2 regions of the Enterobacter sp. SA197 genome follow, and region 1 is predicted to be linked to the other one. Evidence: predicted binding sites of a transcription regulator. Region 1 holds the regulator's gene; the other holds the start of a gene.
What was found. Region 1 encodes PurR, which represses purine synthesis genes. Its sites were predicted from a motif close to CANGCAAACGTTTGCNTG; they were not measured.
Positions count from the first base shown of each region.

Region 1 (8,192 bases):
CCAACATGTTCAAACATGCCCACGGAGACGATGCGATCAAACTGTTCATTAAGATCACGATAATCCTGAAGGCGGATATCCACATCAAGTCCTGCACAGCGCGCCTGCGCCATTTTCTGCTGTTCTGCTGAAATGGTTACGCCCACCACGCTTACGCCGTACCGCTGTGCCATAAATTGCGCCAGTCCACCCCAGCCACAACCGATATCCAGTACACGCATGCCGGGCGCAAGCGCGAGTTTTTCACAAATCAGGGTCAGTTTGGCGATTTGCGCCTCCTCAAGAGAGGTGGCATCTTTCCAGTAGGCGCAAGAGTATTGCATCTGCGGGTCCAGCATGCGGGTAAAAAGATCGTTACCCAGATCGTAATGCTCTTTACCTACAATCCATGCCCGTTTTTTGGTTTGCAGATTAAATAATCTTGCCCCGGCAATACGTAACGTATCTTTCAGATGGTGCGGTAGTTGATTTTCAAGCCCGGCACGCAGTACTTTGGTGAAAAAAGTGTCCAGCCGGTCACACTCCCACCAGCCGTCCATATAACTTTCCCCAAGCCCAAGCGACCCCTCCTGTAACACACGTTTAAAAAAATCCGGATGCTTGACCTGGATATCTGATGCCGCTGAGCCGTTAACCTGAACACCAGCACGACTCAATAGCTCGCTTGCTATACGGAACCAGTTATCATCCCGTACGCCAATTTCTTCTATACACGATGAACTCATAACTTCTCCATCACCTGCAAGTGAATTCCGCCAGAAGCGTTGCCGCTTATGGGGTATGAGAAATATCACGGTTAAACCGTGAGGCTGAAATCCGACGTAGAACAGAGGAAGGGAGATAACCCTTGCCAGAAAGGCCATCCATGGTGAAACGGGAGCAATCCGGCTCCCGTTAACGCTTGCATAATTTTATTTTAGTACAGCCGAAAATGAGTATAGGCCTCAACATCGGCTGATTCAACCAAAAATCCTTAGCAAACTAATCACATAGTTTTCACATAGTCGCGGCAGTTATCAGGCCTGCGTTGAGGTTTTCAGACCGTCAGTATGATGACGTTGCGCCCCAGCCTGACGTTGCATGACAAACCCCAGCGCCGCCAGTAAAACCGTGGCTAACATCACGCTGGTGGTCGCCAGAAGCGGAAACGCAATAAGTGCCGACACCACCAGACTTGCAACAAAACACAATCCCAGCTGGAGCGTATTTTGCAGCGCGGCGGCGCGCCCCGTGGCGTGCGGGAAAGGGCGCAACGCCTGTGCCACAACGATGGGGTAAATCGCTCCGTTCGCGACGGCCATCAGACAGAAGGGGACCAACAACGCAGTAAGTGACGCTTCAGGGAACAAGCCAACAGCCCAGGTCGCCGTCACACTGAAGGCAAAGACCCAGAGCAACCACGGCAGCAGACGCGCGCCCGACCATTTTTGCAGCGCCCAGCGGCAACTGTATCCGCCAACCAGAAAGGCGATGGTTTGCGGGACATAGCTCAGGCCAATAATGGCAGGACCGTAACCCATTTCGTGAAGGATAAAAGGTGAACCTGTCAGCCATGCAAAAAAGCTGGCGGAGCAGGCCGCATAAATAAGCACATTGCCACGGTATGCTTTGTCACGCAGCAGTGTGACGAAGGTGACGGGACTGGCATCCACGGCTACCTTCTGCGTAACGGAACGCAGACGCAGCGCAGGCAGCATCAGCAAAACAGTAATGGCGAAGAGGGTAGCAAAAATTGCCTGCCAGGAAAAATGTGCAAGGATCCAGCTTCCTACCAGGGGGGCCAGGGCGGGAGATAACCCAACCAGGGGCATAATGGTCGCAAAAATGCGGTTAGTGCGCTGCGCCGGATAGTGGTCGGTCACCAGCGCTTGCCAGGTCACTGCAGCAGCACAGACGCCGATGGCCTGTATGAAACGCAGTGCCAGCAGCCAGCGGGCATCCTCAACCCAGATCATGCCCAGACAGCCAAAGGCAAAAATGGTAAGGCCACTGAGCAGAATGGGTTTGCGCCCGTAGCGATCGGATAACGGCCCCCAGACAAGCTGAGCCACGGCAAAGCCTGCAAGGAACAGGCTCAGCGTCGCGCTGACCACTGCTGCCGACGTGTTTAAATCTTGCTGAATATCAGCGAAAGCAGGGAGGTACATGTCTGTAGCAAGAAAGCCCAGTACGCTTAATCCCGCCAGCCAGACTAAAAATCCTTTTCCTGGTTGCATGGCACTATCTCTTTTTATGCAGGTAAACAGGGAAACAGAGTCTAGGGAGTGAAAGTCAGCTTGTGAAACGCTAATATTTGCGCACTGGTTTCAAATTTTTTGCAGGCAGACTATGTGGTCAGAATATTCACTTGAAGTCGTTGATGCGGTGGCACGTAATGGCAGTTTTAGTGGTGCAGCGCAGGAACTGCATCGGGTACCGTCGGCGGTGAGCTATACCGTACGTCAGCTGGAGGAATGGCTCGCCGTTGAGCTGTTTCAGCGTCGTCATCGGGATGTCGAATTAACCCCCGCTGGCGCGTTATTTCTCAAAGAAGGGCGTTCTGTTATCAAAAAAATGCAGATCACCCGACAACAGTGTCAGCAAATTGCCAACGGCTGGCGCGGGCAGCTGGCTATTGCGGTGGATAATATCGTTAAGCCGGAGCGGACCCGCCAGATGATAGTCGACTTCTACCGCCATTTTTGCGATGTTGAGCTGATCGTCTTTCAGGAGGTCTTTAATGGGGTCTGGGATGCCCTGGCAGACGGGAGGGTGGAACTGGCGATCGGCGCGACCCAGGCGATCCCGGTCGGAGGGCGTTACGCGTTTCGTGATATGGGCATGCTGAGCTGGAAGTGTGTGGTGGCAAGCCACCATCCCCTGGTGCAGATGGCCGCACCGCTGAGTGACGAGACATTGCGCAACTGGCCTTCCCTGGTGCGTGAAGACACGTCCCGTTCCCTGCCCAAGCGCATAACCTGGCTTCTGGACAACCAGAAACGGGTGGTGGCGCCGGACTGGGAGTCTTCTGCGGCGTGTCTTTCCGCCGGTCTGTGTGTTGGCATGGTGCCAGCGCATTTTGCGCGCCCGTGGCTCGATAAAGGAGAGTGGGTGGCGCTTACGCTCGAAAATCCATTCCCCGATGCTGCCTGCTGCCTGACCTGGCAGCAAAACGATGCCTCGCCGGCACTGGACTGGCTGCTGAATTACCTGGGAGACAGTGAAACGCTAAACCGGGAATGGCTGTGGGAGCAGGATTAACCGGCCCCCACGGAGGGGATTAACGGCGGTAGTCGCGGAACGGACCGTCAGCGACCGAACGACGTTCTATCAGACGCGGGTGAACTTCAATGGACTGAGAAACTTCGCGTTTATTCACAATACGATCGAGCAGCATATTGAATGCGGTCTCTCCGAGCGAATCCTTCGGCTGATGGATAGTGGTGAGCGAGGGGGTAAAATACCGTGAGTTACGCACATTATCATAACCGATCACCGAAATATCCTGCGGCACCCGCAGCCCCATTTCATCCGCCGCGCAGAGTGCCCCCATCGCCATAATGTCACCGCCGCAGAATACCGCCGTAGGGCGTGAAGACTGGGTGAGGATTTGCTGCATGGCGCGATAGCCCGATTCCGGTTCAAAATCACCCTGGACAATCCAGTGTTCCGGTACGCTGATGTGCGCTTCTTCCATTGCCTTCATGAAACCCGCCAGGCGGCCCGCGCCCGTATTGCGCTCAAGTGGCCCTGGGATGACGCCAATATCACGATGACCACGTTCAACCAGATAACGACCGGCCATGTAGCCGCCTTCGAACGCGTTATCGATAACGGTATCCGTGAAGTCGGCTTTTGCTTCACCCCAGTCCATCACCACCATTGGGATGTGACGATATTCGCCGAGCATCGTAAGCAGGGATTCCGGGTATTCAGAACACATGACCAGCAAACCGTCGACACGCTTTTGCGCCATCATCGACAGGTAAGCCCCTTGCTTTTCAAAGTTATTCCACGCATTGCCGAGGATAAGGGTATACCCTTTCTGGAAGCAATTTTTCTCAACGGCTTCAATAATCTCGGCAAAATAGGCCGCTTCACTGCTGGTCGCCAGCAGACCAATGGATTTGGTGTGATTCACTTTCAGGCTACGGGCGACGGCACTCGGCGAGTAGTGAAGCTCTTTAATTGCAGCCCACACGGCATTTCGTGTCTCTTCAGCCACGAAACGCGTCTTGTTAATTACATGTGATACGGTTGTGGTGGAAACGTTTGCTCGCTTCGCTACGTCTTTAATCGTTGCCATCAGATGTCACTCCATGCCATATCATAAGCTCCTGAAAATACATAAGGTAAACGTTTGCCTGCCTTCACCCTTTCGCCGCGCGAGGGGAAACTTACGCCGGGAAAAAGACACTGAACGTCAGGAGGGGAGTCAATGGCCGGTACGCTAATAAATTTAGCGTCGAATTTTGTCTTATCTTGAACAAAAGGGGAAGAGGTAAAACGTATATCAATCTAATTCCTGCAAGATTTTTACGTTTATTTATGCAAAAATGCGCTATCTCACTTTTTGTGGGGATTTAAAAAAGGAGAAAAATTGATGAGTACCGACCTGAAGTTTTCTTTAATGACTACCGTTGTTGTCCTTGCTCTGATTGTTGCAGGCGCAATGACTGCCGCTCTGAACTGATTTACCCCGAGGGAGCGCGAGCTCCCTCGCTGTTTCCCCTTCGATTATTCCCTCCCCAGCAATTCTCTTTTCGCGATTCATTGACTGCTGTTTTTTGTGATTAATGTCATACTTTTGCCTTCTGTGACGGTGTCGCCCGACGACACGGCATTTCCGGAGCGTATAAAACATGAAAATTAATTATCCACTGCTTGCCCTGGCGATTGGCGCTTTCGGCATCGGTACGACGGAATTCTCCCCGATGGGACTTCTGCCCGTCATTGCCCGTGGTGTCGATGTGTCGATTCCAGCGGCAGGGATGCTGATAAGCGCCTATGCAATAGGGGTAATGGTGGGGGCGCCGCTAATGACGCTGCTGCTTTCGCATCGCGCGCGTCGTAATGCGTTAATCTTTCTGATGGCAATCTTCACGCTGGGCAATGTGTTATCCGCCATTGCGCCCGATTACACCACGTTGATGCTCTCGCGAATTATTACCAGCCTCAACCACGGCGCCTTTTTCGGGCTTGGGTCGGTGGTGGCGGCGAGCGTGGTGGCAAAGGAGAAGCAGGCCAGCGCGGTTGCCACCATGTTTATGGGACTGACCATTGCCAATATTGGCGGTGTCCCTGCGGCCACCTGGCTTGGTGAAACCATTGGCTGGCGTATGTCATTCCTCGCCACGGCGGGACTTGGCATTGTTGCCATGGTCAGTTTGTATTTCTCTTTGCCAAAAGGCACTGCCGGTGAGCGACCTGACGTGCGCAAAGAGCTGGCGGTTCTGATGCGCCCGCAGGTGGTATCGGCACTGCTTACGACCGTGCTTGGTGCGGGAGCAATGTTCACCCTCTATACCTACATCTCCCCGGTGCTTCACAGTATTGCTGGCGCCGGGCCCGCCTTCATTACCGCGATGCTGGTGCTGATTGGTATTGGCTTTTCGCTGGGCAACTATCTCGGCGGCAGGCTGGCTGACCGGTCGGTAACCGGTACGCTGAAAGGCTTCCTGATGCTGCTTATCGCCATTATGGTTGCCATTCCGTGGCTGGCACGCAGCGAAGTTGGTGCCGCTATCAGTATGGTCGTGTGGGGAGCGGCGACCTTTGCGATTGTGCCGCCGCTGCAAATGCGGGTGATGCGTGTCGCCCATGAGGCGCCGGGCCTTTCATCCTCGGTGAATATTGGTGCCTTCAATTTAGGTAACGCACTCGGTGCGGCCGCTGGCGGTGGGGTTATTTCAGCGGGCGCAGGTTATGCGTTTGTACCAGTGGCCGGCGCGGTGATTGCGGGTCTGGCCTTATTACTGGTGTGGTTATCAGGCAGGAATTCGCCGCGTCGCACCTGCGTTGCTGTGGAGTAATAAAAAAGCAGGCGGAGTGTCCGCCTGCTTTTTTTGTCATGGATGGAAAGACCTTTACCGCGCAGATGATGCGCTAGCGAATAGTCTTGGGTGTGACAACGCGGCGTGCGCCAACGTAATGGCGTTGCCAGTAATCCTCGCTGAGCGAGGTTATCTGGATGTCCTGACCGCTGCGTGGAGACTGGATGAACTTGCCGTTACCTACGTAAACACCAACATGATCGGCCGTACCACGGCCCTGGGTGCGGAAAAATACGAGGTCGCCACTTTCGAGTTCTGCAACGTTAACCGGTGAAGCATCGCGCAGGTGATACATTTCATTGGCAGTGCGAGGGATGCGGAACTTAACCAGATCTTTATAGGCGTAATAAACCAACCCGCTGCAATCAAATCCGGTCATCGGGGAGGTGCCGCCCCAGTGATAAGGCTTGCCAATCTGATTCATCAGTTTTGACATTGCTGTTTTCTGAACTTTCTGGACACGGACTTTATGTGCTTCTGAAAGGGTGAGAGGTTTACTGCCTTTGACTTTTACGCACTGCGCTTTGTGTCCTTTACGCTTCGTGCATTTTTCCGTCATAGCGACAACGGTGGCTGGAGCCTTGCTGGATTTACTATGGCGGGAAGTATTCTTGCTGGTCTTAGTGCTGACGTTCTTTTTGCCGGACGACGGTGTTTTCCTGGCTGTTGCTGATTTTTTGTTTTCGGCTTTTGCCGTTACCCTGGAAGTCGTGCCACTGCTTTTCTTTGTCGTCTTTTCTTTCGGGCTATTTTTCTTACGTTCGGATGCTTTCACCACGTGTGTTTTGTGTACAGCCGAGCCTCGGGTCTGCTCGGAAGCAGTGGCAAGCGGTGTAAACGTGAGCGTGGCGAACAACAAAGCACAGAGCGTGATTGAAGCTGTGTTAATTCGCGCCACTGAGCAATCCCCTGAAAAGTGCAGGCATGCAATCATGCTTGCGTGTGATTTAGAACCGCGTCGATTCTAATCTATAAAAAGCACAAAAGTTAATAGGGTTTTTGCATCTAAACTCTGTTTCGTTAGCAAGCGCAAAAAAAATCACCAGTTATGCTGCTATGTCGCTCAATTGTTAAACTGATGCAGCGCTAAAACAGGCGATAAATGCTCTTAACCCTGCATCTTTTACCATCAGACGATAAAATAATGACTGGTGAACAAAATGTTATTTTCTGTTGCTTGTCCGAACCGTTACAATGACAGTTATCTGCCGAGAAGTTGAAGGAAGCAAGACAATGAGCACTACCCTTGAAAAAATCCAGACCCAAATTGGTGAGAATCCCATTCTGTTGTACATGAAAGGTTCTCCGAAGCTGCCTAGCTGCGGTTTCTCCGCACAGGCTGTTCAGGCGCTTTCCGCCTGTGGTGAACGCTTTGCTTACGTGGATATCCTGCAGAATCCGGATATTCGTGCTGAACTGCCGAAATACGCTAACTGGCCGACATTCCCTCAGCTGTGGGTTGACGGTGAGCTGGTTGGTGGTTGCGACATCATCATCGAAATGTATCAACGCGGCGAGCTGCAGCAGTTGATCAAAGAAACGGCTGCGAAGTACAAATCTGAAGAGCCGGGCGCAGAGTAATTTCCGCGCACAAAAAAAAAGCGACCCGAGGGTCGCTTTTTTTATGCCGGTACGTCGACGGACGGAAGTGGCCAGCCGCCGAGTCGCTTCCAGCGATTCACTATTTCGCAAAAAAGCAGCGCGGTCTGTTCAGTGTCGTAGCGTGCCGAGTGGGCCTGAGCCGTATCAAAATCAAGACCGGCAGCACCACATGCCTTAGACAGTACGGTCTGTCCCAGTGCCAGCCCGCTGAGAGAGGCGGTATCAAAAGTCACAAAGGGGTGAAACGGGTTACGTTTAAGCGAGGCGCGCTCAGCGGCAGCCATCATAAAGCTATGATCAAAGGTAGCATTGTGCGCCACCATAATGGCACGGTTGCAGTGAGTCTCTTTTATCCCCTTACGCACCATTTTGAAAATGGCATGCAGCGCGTCGTACTCGCTTATCGCACCCCGCAATGGGTTGGCCGGGTCAATACCGTTAAAGGCCAGCGCTTCAGGCTGCAGATTGGCCCCTTCAAAAGGCTCAACGTGAAAGTGCAGGGTCTCGTCAGGCAGTAACCAACCTTCTGCATCCATTTTCAGGGTAATCGCCGCGACT
Region 1 is NZ_CP096393.1:2,150,498-2,158,689, forward strand. Features, by position in the region: gene cfa (cyclopropane fatty acyl phospholipid synthase) at 1-725, opposite strand, end outside; gene punC (purine nucleoside transporter PunC) at 1,017-2,216, opposite strand; gene punR (DNA-binding transcriptional activator PunR) at 2,329-3,240, shown strand; gene purR (HTH-type transcriptional repressor PurR) at 3,260-4,285, opposite strand; gene cydH (cytochrome bd-I oxidase subunit CydH) at 4,583-4,672, shown strand; gene M1D91_RS09970 (MFS transporter) at 4,842-6,011, shown strand; gene M1D91_RS09975 (C40 family peptidase) at 6,085-6,930, opposite strand; gene grxD (monothiol glutaredoxin 4) at 7,266-7,613, shown strand; gene rnt (ribonuclease T) at 7,655-8,192, opposite strand, start outside.

Region 2 (8,192 bases), 1.3 Mb from region 1:
CTGATTCAGCGCCTGAAGCCCGGTGCGATCCTCATCAACGCCTGTCGTGGGCCGGTGGTGGACAATGCCGCGCTGCTGCGCTGCCTTGAGGCGGGTCAACAACTGAGCGTGGTGCTGGACGTGTGGGAGCCGGAACCGGATCTCAACGTCGCCCTGCTGGAAAAAGCGGATATTGGCACCGCACACATCGCCGGTTACACCCTTGAAGGCAAAGCGCGTGGTACCACCCAGGTGTTTGAGGCATTCAGCGAGTTTATTGGTCAACGTCAGCAGGTCGCGCTGTCGACCCTTTTACCGGCCCCGGAGTTTGGCCGCATAACCCTGCACGGCCCGCTCGATGAGTCCGCTCTGAAAAGACTGGTTCATTTGGTGTATGATGTGCGCCGCGACGATGCGCTGCTGAGAAAAGTGGCAGCCGTGCCGGGCGAGTTTGATAAGCTGCGTAAACATTATCGTGAGCGCCGGGAGTGGTCATCACTGTTAGTACAGTGCGACGATGCTCATGGCGCCGATCTTCTGCAAAAGCTGGGTTTCAACGCGGTTTATCAACCAACCCGCTAATGTCTTCTTAATGCTGCCCGCCGGGTACTCTGGCGGGCACGCTTTATTTCTGGAGTAAATCACCATGTCTGAAGGCTGGAATATTGCCGTCCTGGGTGCCACCGGTGCCGTAGGCGAAGCCTTACTTGAAACCTTGTCCGCCCGTGAGTTCCCCGTCGGAGAGCTGCATGCACTGGCGCGCAATGAAAGCGCCGGTGAATCACTGCGTTATAACGGAAAAACCGTGCGCGTTCAGGATGCTGCCGGGTTTGACTGGACCCAGGCGCAACTGGCGTTTTTTGTGGCAGGTGCGCAGGCCTCTGCGGATTACATTGAAGAAGCCACCAACGCCGGGTGCCTGGTTATTGATGCCAGCGGCCTGTTTGCGCTGGAACCGGATGTTCCGCTGGTGGTACCGGACGTGAACCCATTCGTGCTGAGCGATTATCGTAACCGCAATATCATTGCCGTGCCGGACGCGATGACCAGCCAGTTGTTGACGGCGCTAAAGCCACTGATTGATGTGGGTGGGCTGTCACGTATCTCCGTCACCAATCTGATGTCCGTTTCGGCGCTGGGTAAAAAGGCCGTTGATGCGCTTGCCGGGCAGAGCGCCAAACTGCTCAACGGCATTCCGATCGATGAAGATGATTTCTTTGGTCGCCAGCTGGCATTCAATATGCTCCCGATGCTGCCGGATCGTGAAGGTGTGGTGCCGGTTGAACGTCGTCTGGTCGATGAGGTGCGTAAGATTCTTCAGGACGAGGGGCTGATGGTTTCTGTCAACAGCGTTCGCGCTCCGGTCTTCTACGGCCATGCGCAGATGGTGAGCTTTGAGGCGATGCGTCCTCTGGCGGCAGAAGAAGCCCGCGATGCGTTTGGTCAAGGTGAAGACATTGTGCTTTCTGAAGAACAGGCGTTTCCGACTCAGGTTGCCGACGCCTCCGGTAGCGCCCATTTATCAGTAGGCTGCGTGCGCAATGATTACGGCATACCTGAGCAGGTTCAGTTCTGGTCGGTTGCCGACAACGTCCGCTTTGGCGGCGCACTGATGTCGGTCAGGATCGCTGAAAAATTGATTCAGGAGTACCTGTACTGATGTCCGACGTTGTGGAAAAGCCGCTGCTAAAAATCGCACTGGGCATCGAATACGACGGCAGTAAGTATTACGGCTGGCAGCGTCAGCAGGAGGTGCGTAGCGTTCAGGAAAAACTGGAAAAAGCGCTCTCACAGGTGGCGAATGAACCCATTGGCGTATTTTGCGCCGGGCGTACTGACGCTGGCGTACACGCCACAGGCCAGGTGGTACATTTCGAAACCAGCGCGGTGCGCAAAGATGCAGCCTGGACATTAGGCGTAAATGCGAATTTACCTGGAGACATCGCGGTGCGTTGGGTGAAACATGTTCCCGACGATTTTCATGCCCGTTTCAGTGCCACCGCGCGCCGTTACCGCTACGTCATCTACAATCATCGTCTGCGCCCTGCGGTGCTGGGCCAGGGGGTGACGCACTACCATCTGCCGCTGGATGCCGGGCGGATGCAGCGTGCGGCACAATGTTTACTGGGTGAAAATGATTTTACCTCGTTTCGTGCCGTACAGTGCCAGTCGCGTACACCCTGGCGCTTTATGATGCACATTCAGGTGCAACGTTATGGCGCTTACGTTGTGGTCGACATCAAAGCGAATGCCTTTGTACACCATATGGTCAGGAATATCGTCGGCAGCCTGCTGGAAGTGGGGGCCGGGAACCAGCCGGAGAGTTGGATAGCAGAGCTACTGGCAGCTAAGGACAGAACGCTGGCAGCCGCAACGGCAAAAGCAGAAGGGTTGTATCTTGTCGCCGTGGATTACCCACCGCATTTCGGCCTGCCTGCATTGCCAATGGGTCCGCTGTTTCTTGCGGACTAGTCGCAATCAACCAAGGCAAAGACAATATGGACGTAATACGCTTTCTTATTGATTTCATCCTGCATATTGATGTGCACCTGGCGGAGCTGGTGGCGCAGTATGGCATGTGGGTTTACGCGATCCTGTTCATCATCCTGTTTTGCGAAACCGGACTGGTAGTGACGCCGTTTTTACCCGGTGACTCGCTGCTGTTTGTTGCCGGCGCGCTGGCATCGCTTGAGACCAACGACCTTAACGTCCATGTGATGGTTTTACTGATGCTGGTCGCGGCAATCGTCGGGGATGCGGTCAACTACACCATCGGGCGGCTTTTTGGTGACAGGCTTTTCAGCAATCCCGATTCAAAAATTTTCCGCCGCGCTTATCTTGATAAAACACATCAGTTTTATGAGAAACACGGCGGTAAGACCATTATCCTGGCGCGTTTTGTGCCGATCGTGCGCACTTTTGCGCCTTTCGTCGCCGGGATGGGGCATATGTCCTATCGCCACTTTGCCCTGTTCAACGTGGCGGGCGCGCTGTTATGGGTGTTACTCTTTACCTATGCAGGTTACTTTTTTGGCACCTTGCCCCTGGTGCAGGAAAATCTTAAGTTGCTGATTGTCGCCATCATCGTGGTGTCTATACTACCTGGGGTGATTGAGGTGATTCGTCACCGCCGGGCGGCGTCTCGACAGACAAAATAAGAACTCATCGGCGGTTCGACCACTTTTTTATCCCAAGTTTCGAACTGTTATGTTTTAATGTGCCCCATTTATGGGCTACCAGGTTCATGCATAAAGGTTATCAATGAGCTGGATTGAACGAATCAAAAGCAATATTACCCCCACCCGTAAGGCGAGCATCCCTGAAGGTGTGTGGACGAAATGCGACAGCTGCGGTCAGGTACTTTACCGTGCCGAGCTGGAGCGTAACCTTGAGGTCTGCCCGAAGTGTGACCACCACATGCGTATGACAGCGCGTAATCGCCTGCATAGCCTGATGGATGAAGGTTCAATGGTCGAGCTGGGTAGCGAACTCGAGCCAAAAGATGTGCTCAAGTTCCGCGACTCTAAAAAATACAAAGATCGACTGGCAAGCGCGCAGAAAGAGACCGGCGAGAAAGATGCGCTGGTAGTCATGAAAGGTACGCTGCATGGCATGCCGGTGGTTGCTGCCGCGTTCGAATTTGCCTTTATGGGCGGTTCAATGGGGTCTGTTGTCGGCGCGCGTTTTGTCCGCGCTGTGGAACAGGCGCTGGAAGATAACTGCCCGCTCATCTGCTTCTCCGCTTCCGGTGGCGCGCGCATGCAGGAAGCACTGATGTCGCTGATGCAGATGGCCAAAACCTCTGCGGCGCTGGCGAAGATGCAGGAGCGCGGTCTGCCGTATATCTCCGTGCTCACCGACCCGACTATGGGTGGCGTCTCTGCAAGCTTTGCGATGCTGGGTGATCTGAATATCGCCGAGCCGAAAGCGCTGATTGGCTTTGCCGGTCCACGCGTCATCGAGCAGACGGTACGTGAAAAACTGCCGCCGGGCTTCCAGCGCAGTGAGTTTCTGATTGAGAAAGGCGCTATCGATATGATCGTTCGCCGTGCCGACATGCGCTTTAAGCTGGCAAGCATTCTGGCGAAGCTGACCAATCAGCCTGCACCAGACCCGGATGCGCCGCGTGAAAGCGTGGTGGTGCCGCCGGTGCCGGATCAGGAAACCGAAGCCTGATAATACCGAAGGGCAGTGCCATCGCGGCGCTGCCCTTTTGCTTTTATTACCCGTCCTGATTCAAATTGCATGTGCGTTGGCTGTACTCGTTCACCCGAACCACTTACTGGAGTAAGCTCATCGGGACTCGCTCGCTTGCCGCCTGCCTGCAACTCGAATTAACAGGGTAACTATCATCAAAAACTACGGGCATCATGGAAATTAAACGCAATTTGCAAGCCACGTCGCCCCTGGCCGCGTGGCTTTCTTATCTGGAAAACCTGCACAGTAAATCCATCGATCTGGGCCTTCTGCGCGTCAGTCAGGTTGCCGCGCGTCTTGATGTGTCGCGTCCGGCTCCCTTTGTTTTTACCGTGGCAGGCACTAACGGCAAAGGCACCACCTGCCGTACGCTGGAAGCCATGCTTCTCGCCGCAGGGTTTAAGGTTGGGGTCTATAGCTCCCCTCATCTGGTGCGCTACACCGAACGCGTGCGCATTCAGAACGCCGAGCTTGCCGACAGTTACCACACCCGTGCCTTTGCGCAGATTGAAGCCGTACGTGGCGAAACATCCCTGACCTATTTCGAGTACAGCACCCTGGCAGCGCTCTGGCTGTTTAAACAGGCAGCTGTGGATGTGGTTATCCTTGAAGTGGGTCTGGGCGGGCGTCTGGATGCCACCAACCTGGTAGATGCCGATGTGGCGGTTGTCACCAGTATCGCCCTCGATCACACCGACTGGCTGGGGCCGGACCGTGAAAGTATTGGCCGCGAAAAAGCGGGCGTGTTCCGCGGTGGCAAACCTGCGGTGGTCGGTGAAAATGATATGCCGCAGACCATCGCAGAGGTGGCGAATGAGAAAGGGGCGCAGCTCATGCGTCGTGGCGTTGACTGGCAGTATGAGGTGCAGGGCGAAAGCTGGCGCTTTACGGATGCGCAGGGCGAGTTAACCGGTCTGCCGCTGCCTCAGGTGCCGCAACCCAATGCGGCGACGGCACTGGCCGCGCTTCGCGCCAGTGGGTTAGCGGTGAGCGAAGCGGCCATTCGTGAGGGCATCGCTGGCGCGATGTTGCCTGGACGCTTCCAGATTGTGGGTGACAACCCTCGCCTGATTCTGGATGTGGCGCATAATCCTCATGCGGCGGCATATCTTGCCGGGCGCCTGAGTGCAGAACCAAAAAAAGGTCGGGTACTGGCGGTCATTGGTATGCTGCATGATAAAGACATCGCCGGGACGCTTGCCTGTCTGGAGCCGGTGGTCGATAGCTGGTATTGTGCCCCTCTGGAAGGACCGCGTGGCGCTACGGCGCAGCAGCTGATGGCGCATCTGCCCGCGGGCCATGAATATCAGGATGTTGCCGCTGCCTGGCAGGCAGCGATGGCGGAGTCAAAAGCCGAAGATACCGTGCTGGTGTGTGGCTCTTTCCACACGGTGGCACATGTCATGGAAGCGTTGGAGGCGGGGAGAACCGGTGGCGAGTAAGTTTCAGAACCGTTTGATGGGGACCATTGTGCTGGTAGCGCTGGGGGTTATTATTCTTCCGGGCCTGCTGGACGGGCAAAAAAAGCATTATCAGGATGAGTTCGCCGCGATCCCACTGGTGCCCAAACCGGGAGATCGTGATGAGCCCGACATGATGCCTGCTGCGACTCAGGCGTTGCCGGCCCAGCCGCCGGAAGGCGCGGCAGAAGAGGTGCGTGCGGGAGATGCCGCCGCGCCCTCGCTGGATGTTTCGCGCCAGGCCGCCAGTGGTGCAGCGAATCCCGAGATCACTACACCTGCCCGCAGCGAACAGCCCAAAACCGCAGAGAGAGCGCAGCCTAAGCCGCAGTCTCAAAAACCGGTTGAGCAGGTGGCCTCAACCCCTCCGGTGGTGGAACAACCTGCGGCAGATAAATCTGCTCCGATTGGTAAAGCCTATGTTGTTCAACTGGGTGCCCTGAAGAACGCTGATAAAGTCACGGAAATTGTCGGCAAACTTCGGGGGGCGGGTTATCGCGTTTATACGTCGCCGACCACGCCTGTCCCGGGTAAAATAACCCGCATTCTGGTAGGGCCTGATGCCTCGAAGGACAAACTGAAAGGTTCACTGGGTGAACTGAAGCAGATTTCGGGGCTCAACGGCGTGGTGATGAATTACAGCGCGAACTAGTATGCGGTTTTCCCCCTCGCCCTAACCCTCTCCCCATAGGGGCGAAGGGATGGTTTGCTCCCTCTCCCTTGAGGGAGAGGGCCGGGGTGAGGGTGTAAATACGAATTTAAAAACACGCCCGAAGAGGCTTAAGATTCGATGGCGTTGAATGTTTTTTCAGCGCCATTTTTATTTACGCATGGGAAGGAAATCCCTACGCAAACGTTTTCTTTTTCTGTTAGAATTCGCCCCGAACTGGACGACAGGGCGATTAATCGTGGGACACATATGGTCTGGATTGATTACGCCATCATCGCGGTGATTGGTTTTTCCTGTCTGGTTAGCCTTATCCGTGGCTTTGTTCGTGAAGCGTTATCGCTGGTGACATGGGGCTGTGCTTTCTTTGTTGCCAGTCATTACTACACTTACCTGTCAGTCTGGTTCACGGGCTTTGAAGATGAACTGGTTCGCAACGGAATCGCCATTGCGGCGCTGTTCATTGCGACACTGATCGTTGGCGCTATCGTTAACTTCGTGATAGGTCAACTTGTGGAAAAAACCGGCCTGTCGGGTACAGACAGGGTGTTGGGGATCTGCTTTGGTGCGCTGCGAGGTGTACTGATCGTCGCCGCCATTCTGTTCTTTCTTGATACCTTTACGGGCCTGTCGAAAAGTGACGACTGGCAGAAGTCGCAGTTTATTCCGCAATTCAGTTTCATCATCAGATGGTTCTTTGACTATCTGCAAAGTTCGTCAAGTTTCTTGCCCAGGGTTTAGCTCTGAGATGTGGCTTAGAACCTGGCTCATCAGGCTGGTTTAGGTGCCATTTTGAACCAGGGCGGTGTTCACAATCCTTACGTACTCACCGTACGTTCCGGTTGCTGCGCTGTCCCTTCAAACTGGCTACGACAATGAGGCCTGATAAGCAGATTCTTAACGAGGAAAAAGACGTATGTGCGGTATTGTCGGAATCGCCGGTTTCATGCCGGTCAACCAGTCGATTTATGACGCGTTATCGGTGCTTCAGCACCGTGGCCAGGATGCTGCTGGCATCATTACTATTGATGCAAATAATTGTTTCCGTCTGCGCAAAGCAAATGGCATGGTCAACGACGTTTTCGAAGCCCGCCATATGCAGCGCCTGCAGGGAAACATGGGTATCGGTCATGTCCGTTATCCGACTGCAGGGAGCTCCAGTGCCTCCGAGGCACAGCCTTTTTACGTAAACTCCCCTTACGGCATCACGCTTGCCCACAACGGCAACCTGACGAATGCTCATGAGCTGCGCACCCGACTCTTTGAAGAGAAGCGCCGTCATATCAATACCACCTCTGATTCAGAAATCCTGCTCAATATCTTTGCCAGCGAGCTGGATAACTTCCGCCACTACCCGCTGGAAGCCGATAACATTTTTGCCGCCATTGCCGCGACGAATCGTCATATTCGCGGGGCTTATGCCTGTATCGCAATGATTATCGGCCACGGTATGGTTGGCTTCCGCGATCCGAACGGAATTCGTCCGCTGGTACTGGGTAAGCGCGAGCTGGGCGACGGGCGCACGGAATACATGATGGCCTCGGAAAGCGTGGCACTGGATACGCTGGGCTTCGAATTTCTGCGTGATGTCGCACCTGGCGAAGCGGTGTATGTCACTGAGAAAGGTCAGCTCTTTAGCCGTCAGTGTGCTGATAATCCCGTCTCGAATCCGTGTCTGTTTGAGTATGTCTATTTCGCGCGTCCGGACTCGTTCATTGACAAAATCTCCGTCTACAGCGCCCGCGTTAATATGGGCACCAAACTTGGTGAAAAAATTGCCCGTGAATGGGAAGATTTAGACATTGACGTGGTGATCCCGATTCCGGAAACCTCCTGCGACATCGCGCTGGAGATGGCCCGTATTCTGGGTAAACCGTATCGCCAGGGAT
Region 2 is NZ_CP096393.1:3,443,016-3,451,207, reverse strand. Features, by position in the region: gene pdxB (4-phosphoerythronate dehydrogenase PdxB) at 1-561, shown strand, start outside; gene M1D91_RS16240 (aspartate-semialdehyde dehydrogenase) at 626-1,639, shown strand; gene truA (tRNA pseudouridine(38-40) synthase TruA) at 1,639-2,451, shown strand; gene M1D91_RS16230 (DedA family protein) at 2,478-3,137, shown strand; gene accD (acetyl-CoA carboxylase, carboxyltransferase subunit beta) at 3,241-4,155, shown strand; gene folC (bifunctional tetrahydrofolate synthase/dihydrofolate synthase) at 4,350-5,618, shown strand; gene dedD (cell division protein DedD) at 5,608-6,288, shown strand; gene cvpA (colicin V production protein) at 6,556-7,044, shown strand; gene purF (amidophosphoribosyltransferase) at 7,220-8,192, shown strand, end outside.
Region 2: cvpA (colicin V production protein) is a predicted target of PurR. The motif match lies at 6,483-6,500, and genes of this name have one in related genera.